DNA from 3 places in the Pseudarthrobacter sp. MM222 genome. Region 2 is predicted to be linked to each of the others. Evidence: riboswitches for the same ligand, from Rfam matches in the RefSeq annotation. Region 2 holds a riboswitch; each other region holds the start of a gene.

Region 1 (2,257 bases), 1.7 Mb from region 2:
TGGACCTGCCGGGCAGGGTTCGGGCAGACAGTGTGCTCGACCGCTGGGCACGGGAACCGGACATCTGGCTGCGCCGCGCCGCCCTGCTGTCGCCGCTCCGTGCGCTCCGGGCTGGCGGGGGAGACTGGCCCGCGTTTGTCCGCCATGCCAAGCTGGCGCTTGCCCACCCCTCGGACCCCGACGCCGGGACCGACCCCGTCCGGGAGGCGGTCGCCGTCGTGCTGGCGGACGTTGCCGTACATCGACCGGAGCTGGAGTTCACGGCCGACGCGACGTGATGGAAGTCCGCTATGCCTTAGCGCTGGTCCGTCGTTCCACCACCGCGTACGCCTTGCCGTCCAAAAACTGCCAGTCGCTGACAACCATGAAACCGAGGGCATCGGTGCGGTCGTTCAGCATCTGGACGTCGAAACCTCCGTCGCGGGGCTCGGCGTCCCACGTGGAGATGCGGACGGTGCCGCCCTCGAGGATCAGCAACTCTGTGTTGACGTCAAAATCCTCCTGAGGCTGGTCGCTCAGCTGGCAGATGGCAACACAGTGGCTGGTCATTTTTCGAGCCTCCGCTTCAAGGAATGCTGATGGCTTAATCCTATGTCGGCGCCCGTGATCCCCATGGACGACTGTGGACCGGGGCCGGACTCCGCCCGTTACCTCGATGTGACTTTTCGTAATCATCCCGTTACCTTTGATAGGTGCCTGTTGTCTCCGATACGGGCGCTCCCCTGCCGATTGCCTAACTCTGCCGCGGCCCGGGGACAAATCGCATCGACGTCCGGCAGAGACGGGGAAACCACTTTTTGACCGGCGGATATGCCGGTCTTGGGGTGAAGCCGCACGGCCCGCCACGCGGGCTACTCTGCGGCCGGGTGCCTCCCATCCGAATCCGACAGCTCACCTCGCAGGCATTGGGAGAGGCTACAACCATGACTTCAAGCAACACTTTCGCGCGCCATCGCAGCGCCGGTTCCACCAGCCGACTTTCGGCAATTTCCTCCGCTTTTGCGGGCAACGCAGGCACCATCGGCCGCCAGGCCGCAGTGATTGCCGCCGCGTCCGGCCTGGTACTTAGCAGCGCCATGGCGGCAAATGCGGCTGAAGCCCCCATCAAGCGCGACTCCGCACCGGCGTCCATCGACGTCAAGGACCAGCTCTCAGCTCCGGTCAGTGCGGATTCCACCGTTCAGGTCAAGTTCGAGCGTCCGGCCGTGGTGTCCACCCCGGCGCCCGTCGTCGAACAGCCCAAGCCCGTTGCGGCTGTGCCTGCCATCGCCCCGCAGGTTGCTGCCGCCCCGAAGGCAACAGTCACGGTCCAGGCGGCCGCCCCCGCCGCTGCCCCCGCCCCCGCAGCTGCTCCGGCAGCCGGCGGCGCAAACGCCACCCTGCTTTCGGCCGCCTACGGCCAGGTCGGGATCACCCAGGACTGCACCGCGATGGTTGAAAAGGCCCTCGGAGCAGCCGGCATCCCGGTTGGCAACATCGGCCCGGCCGCTTTCCTGAAGTACGGCAAGGTTGTTGCGACTCCCCAGCCGGGCGACATCATCGTTCAGTCCGGCCACGTAGCCATTTACGCGGGCAACGGACAGGCCGTCAGCGGCGGAATGAACGGCATTAACGCAACTATGGCGCACCCGCTCTCCTGGCTGACTGCCACGGGCGGCGTAACCTTCGTCCGCGTCGGAGCCTAACGCGCCGGAGTTTCAAGACCTGAAGTCTGACGCGGAGCCTCGGGACCGCAGTTAGCCCTCGGTCCAACCCGCGGCAAAAAGGCCGGTGATCAGTTGCCTTGGGGGCAACGGATCACCGGCCTTTGCCGTTCCCGCCGGCCGAAAATGTGCCTAGCCGGCGTTTCGCGGGGAAAACATAATGACCGCCACGCCCGCCAGGCAGATGGCCGATCCGGCAATGTCCCAGCGGTCGGGCCGGAACCCGTCGAAAACCATCCCCCAGGCCAGGGACCCCGCCACGAACACGCCTCCATAGGCGGCAAGGATCCGGCCGAAGTGCGCGTCCGGCTGGAGCGTCGCGGCGAAGCCGTAGAGCCCCAGTGCCAGGACTCCGAGTCCGGCCCACCACCAGTCCTTGCCCTCCCGCACCGCCTGCCACACCAGCCAGGCGCCACCGATTTCCGCGGCGGCGGCCAGGACGAACAGGAGCACGGTTTTCGCGATAATCACCCACCAATCATCGCAGGGTGTCAGGAAGTCCGGGCAGTCCACAGACGCAAGCGCAGCACGCGGTACACGACGCCGGCGGCGAA
Region 2 (2,257 bases):
GCAAAGATCGACTTCAGCCGCACCGCCGTGACCACCAAGGGTGACCCCGACGGAAAACTCAAGCAGCTGCTGAGCGCCCAGTCAGTGGGCAGCATCACCCGCGCCGCCTCCTCCGGGAGCCTCGGCGCACCCATGGAGAAGATGGTGACGGCTTCGCCGTTCGGCTACCGGGTCAGTCCCATCACCGGCGGCTCCGGCGAGTTCCACCGGGGCCAGGATTACGCCGCGCAATGCGGAACGGCTGTCCACGCGGCTGCCAGCGGAACCGTCACGTTCACCGGCTGGCACCCCTTCGGCGGCGGCAACCGCGTAGTAATTGACCACGGCAACGGCCTGGAGACCACGTACAACCACTTGTCTTCATCGAGCGTGAAGGTTGGCCAGCAGGTCTCCCGCGGCGATGTTGTGGCGATGAGCGGCACCACCGGAGCATCCACGGGCTGCCACCTGCACTTTGAAGTGATGGTTAACGGCGACGTCGTTGACCCGACCGGCTGGCTCTAATAGCCGATGGATGACTCTCGCATTCTTTTGACACGCCGTGATCTGAATGTGACATTGCGTCCCAAGTCCTGTATCGTTTGAGGTACGCCAACTTCTCCGAAGTTGGCGCTCTTGAGTGGATTGCCTAACTCTGCCACCGCTCAAGGTCCTATCGCATGACATCGTCTGGCAGGGGCGGGGGAACCAATTTTGGTCTTCGCAAGAAGACCTTGGGGTTAAGTCGCAAAGCTTCCCAGAAGCAGCGCGGCCGGGTGACTCCCATCCGAATCCGACAGCTCACCTCGTAGGCATTGGGAGAGGCTACTTTCGTGTCTTCACGCCACAATGCTGCGCGTCACCGCGCTGGCGCGGCTCTTTCGAGCCCGCTGAAATCCAGGACCCTGGTTGCCCTTGCCGGCGCCCGGAATGGATTTCACTTCGCCGACTCGAGCTCTGCTGAGTCCGGCCCGCAGGCCACGCACCTGCACGCAGTCTCCGCTTTTGGCGCGTCTTCGCAGTACACCCTTCGCTAAGTAACCCATTTCGGGGCGATCCGGCGTACCCCCAAGATGCCGGAGCGTCCTTACTCCGCGCCTAAAAGCGCGGTCCAAGGATCACGAAAGAGAGAACTTAATGACTACTCGTGCAAACTCTGCACGGCACCGCGCCGAGGTCACCAAGACCAACTCGCTTGCTGTCATTGCCAAGGCTGTCGGCGACAACGCTGGCACGATGGGCCGCCAGGCTGCGGTCGTCGCGGCCGCTTCAGGCCTCGTACTGACCAGCGGTATCGCAGCCAACGCTGCCGAGACCAACGTTCAGCGCGAATCCACCTCCGCATCGGCCTTCGAAGTCCAGTCCGGCACCCCGGCAACGATTTCGGCCGCCTCCACCATTGCGATCTCCTACGAGAAGCCGGCCGTTTCCACCTCACCGGCTCCGGTCGTCGAGGCTGCGAAGCCGGTCCTCAAGGTTCAGGACTCAAAGGCCGGCAACACCGGCACCGAGGCTGCCGCCGGCGCCTCGGCCACCACGCAGGGACTCTCCGTCGCCAGCGGCAGCGGCGCAGCGATCGCTGCCGCCGCCTACGCCCAGATCGGTGTGTCGCAGGACTGCACCCGTCTGGCCTCAAACGCCCTGGCCGCCGCAGGCATCAACTTCCACGGCTGGCCGGCCGGCTATCTGTCCCTCGGCCGCACCGTGAGCGCCGCTGAGGCTCGCCCGGGCGACCTCGCGTACTACAAGAACGGTGGCGTCGGCATGGCCCACATCGCCGTTTACGTCGGCAACGGCATGGCTGTCCACGGCGGCTGGAACGGCGGAACCACCGCACTGTACAGCGCCAACGTCGGTTCCGGCCCGGTCTTCATCCGCGTCGGCGGCTAAATCGCCATTGGCTGAAATCGGCCACCACCGGTCTCCAGCACTCAGAGAGGACCTCCGCCTAGTGGCGGGGGTCCTCTTTGCTGTTGCGGCCGCCGCCGCCCAGCAGACACGCACGGCGTCGCGGGACAAAAATTCGGTGATCCGGCCCTTGGGTGTTTACTCTTGTGGTGTCGATCCATAGCCCGACCATGCAGAGGGCAGCCGGCCCTCGTGCCCCTGGCGGGTGCGGCCGTGAAGAGGTATGCGGATGCGCACTCTCGTTCTGAATGCTGGATATGAACCGCTCGCGGTAGTCACCTTCCGCCGGGCGCTCGTCCTTGTGCTTACCGGAAAGGCCAGTGTGGTGGCCGAAGGCGACGACCCGGTCGTCGGGCCACAAGACATATTG
Region 3 (2,257 bases), 190 kb from region 2:
GCCCCGGATCGCGGGGATCCGGGGCGTTCTGTTGCTGCTGCGTAGGGGTAGTGCCTGGCGGCTTAGTACCAGTTGTGCGCGTAGTGGAAGTTCAGGGCTCCGCAGGGAGAGCCGTACCGCTGCTTGACGTAGTTGAGCCCCCAATTGATCTGGGTCCGGTAATTCGTCAGGTAGTCCGCGCCGGCACTGGCCATCTTCTCGGCGGGCAGGGACTGGACCACGCCATAGGCGCCGCTGCTGGCATTCGTGGCGGTGGTCTTCCAGTCGGACTCCTTGGTCCAGAGCTTCGCCAGGCACTGCATCTGGTCGGCGGCCCAACCGTAGGAGCCCAGCTGGGCTGCGGCGTAGGCCTGCGCGCCGGCGGGGTCGTCGACGGCAACGGGCTTCGCCGCTTCCGGCGCCGGCGCCGGCGCAGGCGCAGGAGCGGGCGCTGGTGCCGCGGCCGCCGCAGGAGCGGCGGCAGGCGCGGCTTCGGCAGCGGGCGCCGGCGTTACGGCCGGCTCCTCTTCCGCGGGCAGGGCTTCGACGCTGGCCGGCGACGGCGCTGCCGAAGCTGAGGGTGCGGATGTAGGTGCCTCGGCGCGGACCCGGTCGAAGTCGAGGAGAGCCAACGGGTTGGCCGCGATGCCGGACGCGGCCGAGTTGCCGGCAGTGGTGTGGCTGGACTCCGCGGCCTGTCCGGCCGCGCCAACTCCGAGGAGGACCGCGCAGGCCGTGGCGACCACGGCGGCGCGGCGCCCGGTGTGACCGACGCCCCTGGCAGACCGGGACCATACCGAGACGGGCTTGGCTGACTCGGCGCGGTGGCGCGAATGGGCGCGGCGGGGTTTGCCTGCTGCGCCGTCAGGGCGCGTTTGTACCTTGAATTCAGTCATGATGCCTCTCAACGCCTACGGAGTTAGCTGTCGGGTGCGGATGAGAAATCCGGCCGCACGGATACTCACGTGTCGGCTTAACCCCAAGGGTGCTTGGATGCTGGCTGCCCGGGAACTCTGGGTTCCCCGCCTCTGCCTGGTCCAGCATATTCCGGGACGCGGCAGAGTTTGGCGTCCGTCCGGATATGCGGCTCCAGTTCCGGCCGCACTCTATCGACCGTACAGGAGTTTCACGCTGAAGTCACATTTTGGTAACGGAAGGGTGCGGCGTCGGAGCGTCGTCTTGCGCTTTTGTGGTCGCTGGGGCCGGGGCCGTACGGCGGTACTGAGCTAGGATTCCCGCGGGCCTCCGGGGAGCCGCACGGCAAACTCGGTACGGCCAGGGCGGGAGGTGACTTCGACGGTGCCACCGTGCGCTTCTACAATCGACTGCACAATCGACAGGCCAAGCCCGCTGGTCCCCTCGGCCGTGGGTGCCGCGGCCATGGTTCGAGCCCCGGGTCCGCCCGCCGTCCCGGACCCGACGAACCCGTCAGCCGCCGTCGTCGCCGGGTTTTTCCGGGCGGCATCCGCCCGGGCGAAGCGTGAAAAGACCTGGTTCAGGAATTCGGCGGGGATCCCTTCGCCGTCGTCGGTCACCGTGACCACCGCGCTGCCGTCGGCCGAACGCATCACACCCGTGACCACCGTCGTCCCGGGAGCGGTGTGCTTGCGTGCGTTGGACAGCAGGTTCGCCAGTATCTGGTGGAGCTGAGCGGACTCGCCGCGGACCACCACCGGTTCCTCCGGGAGCTCCAGCCGCCAGGCGTGGTCTGGCGCCATGACCTTTTCGTCGCTGACCGTTTCGATCGCGAGCTGGGTCAGGTCCACGTCGCTGAGTTTGAGCGGCTGTCCTTCGTCCAGGCGGGCCAGCAGCAGGAGGTCCTCCACGAGGGCTGTCATCCGCTCGGACTGGCTTTGCACCCGCGCCAGGGACTTCGCACCGTCGGGCGTGAAGTGCTCGGTCATCCGCATCAGTTCGGTGTAACCGCGGATGGCTGTCAGCGGGGTCCGCAGCTCGTGCGAGGCGTCCGCCACAAACTGGCGCACCTTCATTTCGCTGGTCTGCCGGGCCTCCAGCGCGCTCGAGACGTTGTCCAGCATCTGGTTGAGGGCGTACCCCACGCCCCCCACCTCGGTGCCGGGGTGCGCGGCCGACGCCGGAACGCGCACCGCGAGGGCAACCTCGCCGGCGTCGAGCGGGAGGCGGGAGACCTTGGTAGCCACCTCTGACAGCTGTTCGAGCGGCTTCATGGTCCGGCGGATCAGTGCCGTGCCGGCCAGACCGATCACGACCAGGCCGCCGGCGGACACCACCACCATGGTCCAGATCAGCGACGCCA

The links. A riboswitch is a leader RNA that binds a small molecule or an ion and turns the genes downstream of it on or off. The one in region 2 is predicted to bind cyclic di-AMP.
Region 1: it holds a riboswitch for cyclic di-AMP, as region 2 does, so the genes downstream of both, OM977_RS10945 (hypothetical protein) here and OM977_RS03660 (NlpC/P60 family protein) in region 2, are expected to answer to the same signal.
Region 3: it holds a riboswitch for cyclic di-AMP, as region 2 does, so the genes downstream of both, OM977_RS02805 (hypothetical protein) here and OM977_RS03660 (NlpC/P60 family protein) in region 2, are expected to answer to the same signal.

The regions. Positions count from the first base shown of each region.
Region 1 covers NZ_OX352321.1:2,414,712-2,416,968, reverse strand. Annotated here, with positions in the region: gene OM977_RS10955 (DNA alkylation repair protein) at 1-278, shown strand, start outside; gene OM977_RS10950 (hypothetical protein) at 289-549, opposite strand; cyclic di-AMP (ydaO/yuaA leader) riboswitch at 731-915, shown strand; gene OM977_RS10945 (hypothetical protein) at 924-1,685, shown strand; gene OM977_RS10940 (YnfA family protein) at 1,836-2,174, opposite strand; gene OM977_RS10935 (APC family permease) at 2,195-2,257, opposite strand, start outside.
Region 2 covers NZ_OX352321.1:763,338-765,594, forward strand. Annotated here, with positions in the region: gene OM977_RS03655 (M23 family metallopeptidase) at 1-504, shown strand, start outside; cyclic di-AMP (ydaO/yuaA leader) riboswitch at 640-808, shown strand; gene OM977_RS03660 (NlpC/P60 family protein) at 1,117-1,869, shown strand; gene OM977_RS03665 (HNH endonuclease) at 2,117-2,257, shown strand, end outside.
Region 3 covers NZ_OX352321.1:576,153-578,409, forward strand. Annotated here, with positions in the region: gene OM977_RS02805 (hypothetical protein) at 63-875, opposite strand; cyclic di-AMP (ydaO/yuaA leader) riboswitch at 874-1,032, opposite strand; gene OM977_RS02810 (HAMP domain-containing sensor histidine kinase) at 1,206-2,257, opposite strand, start outside.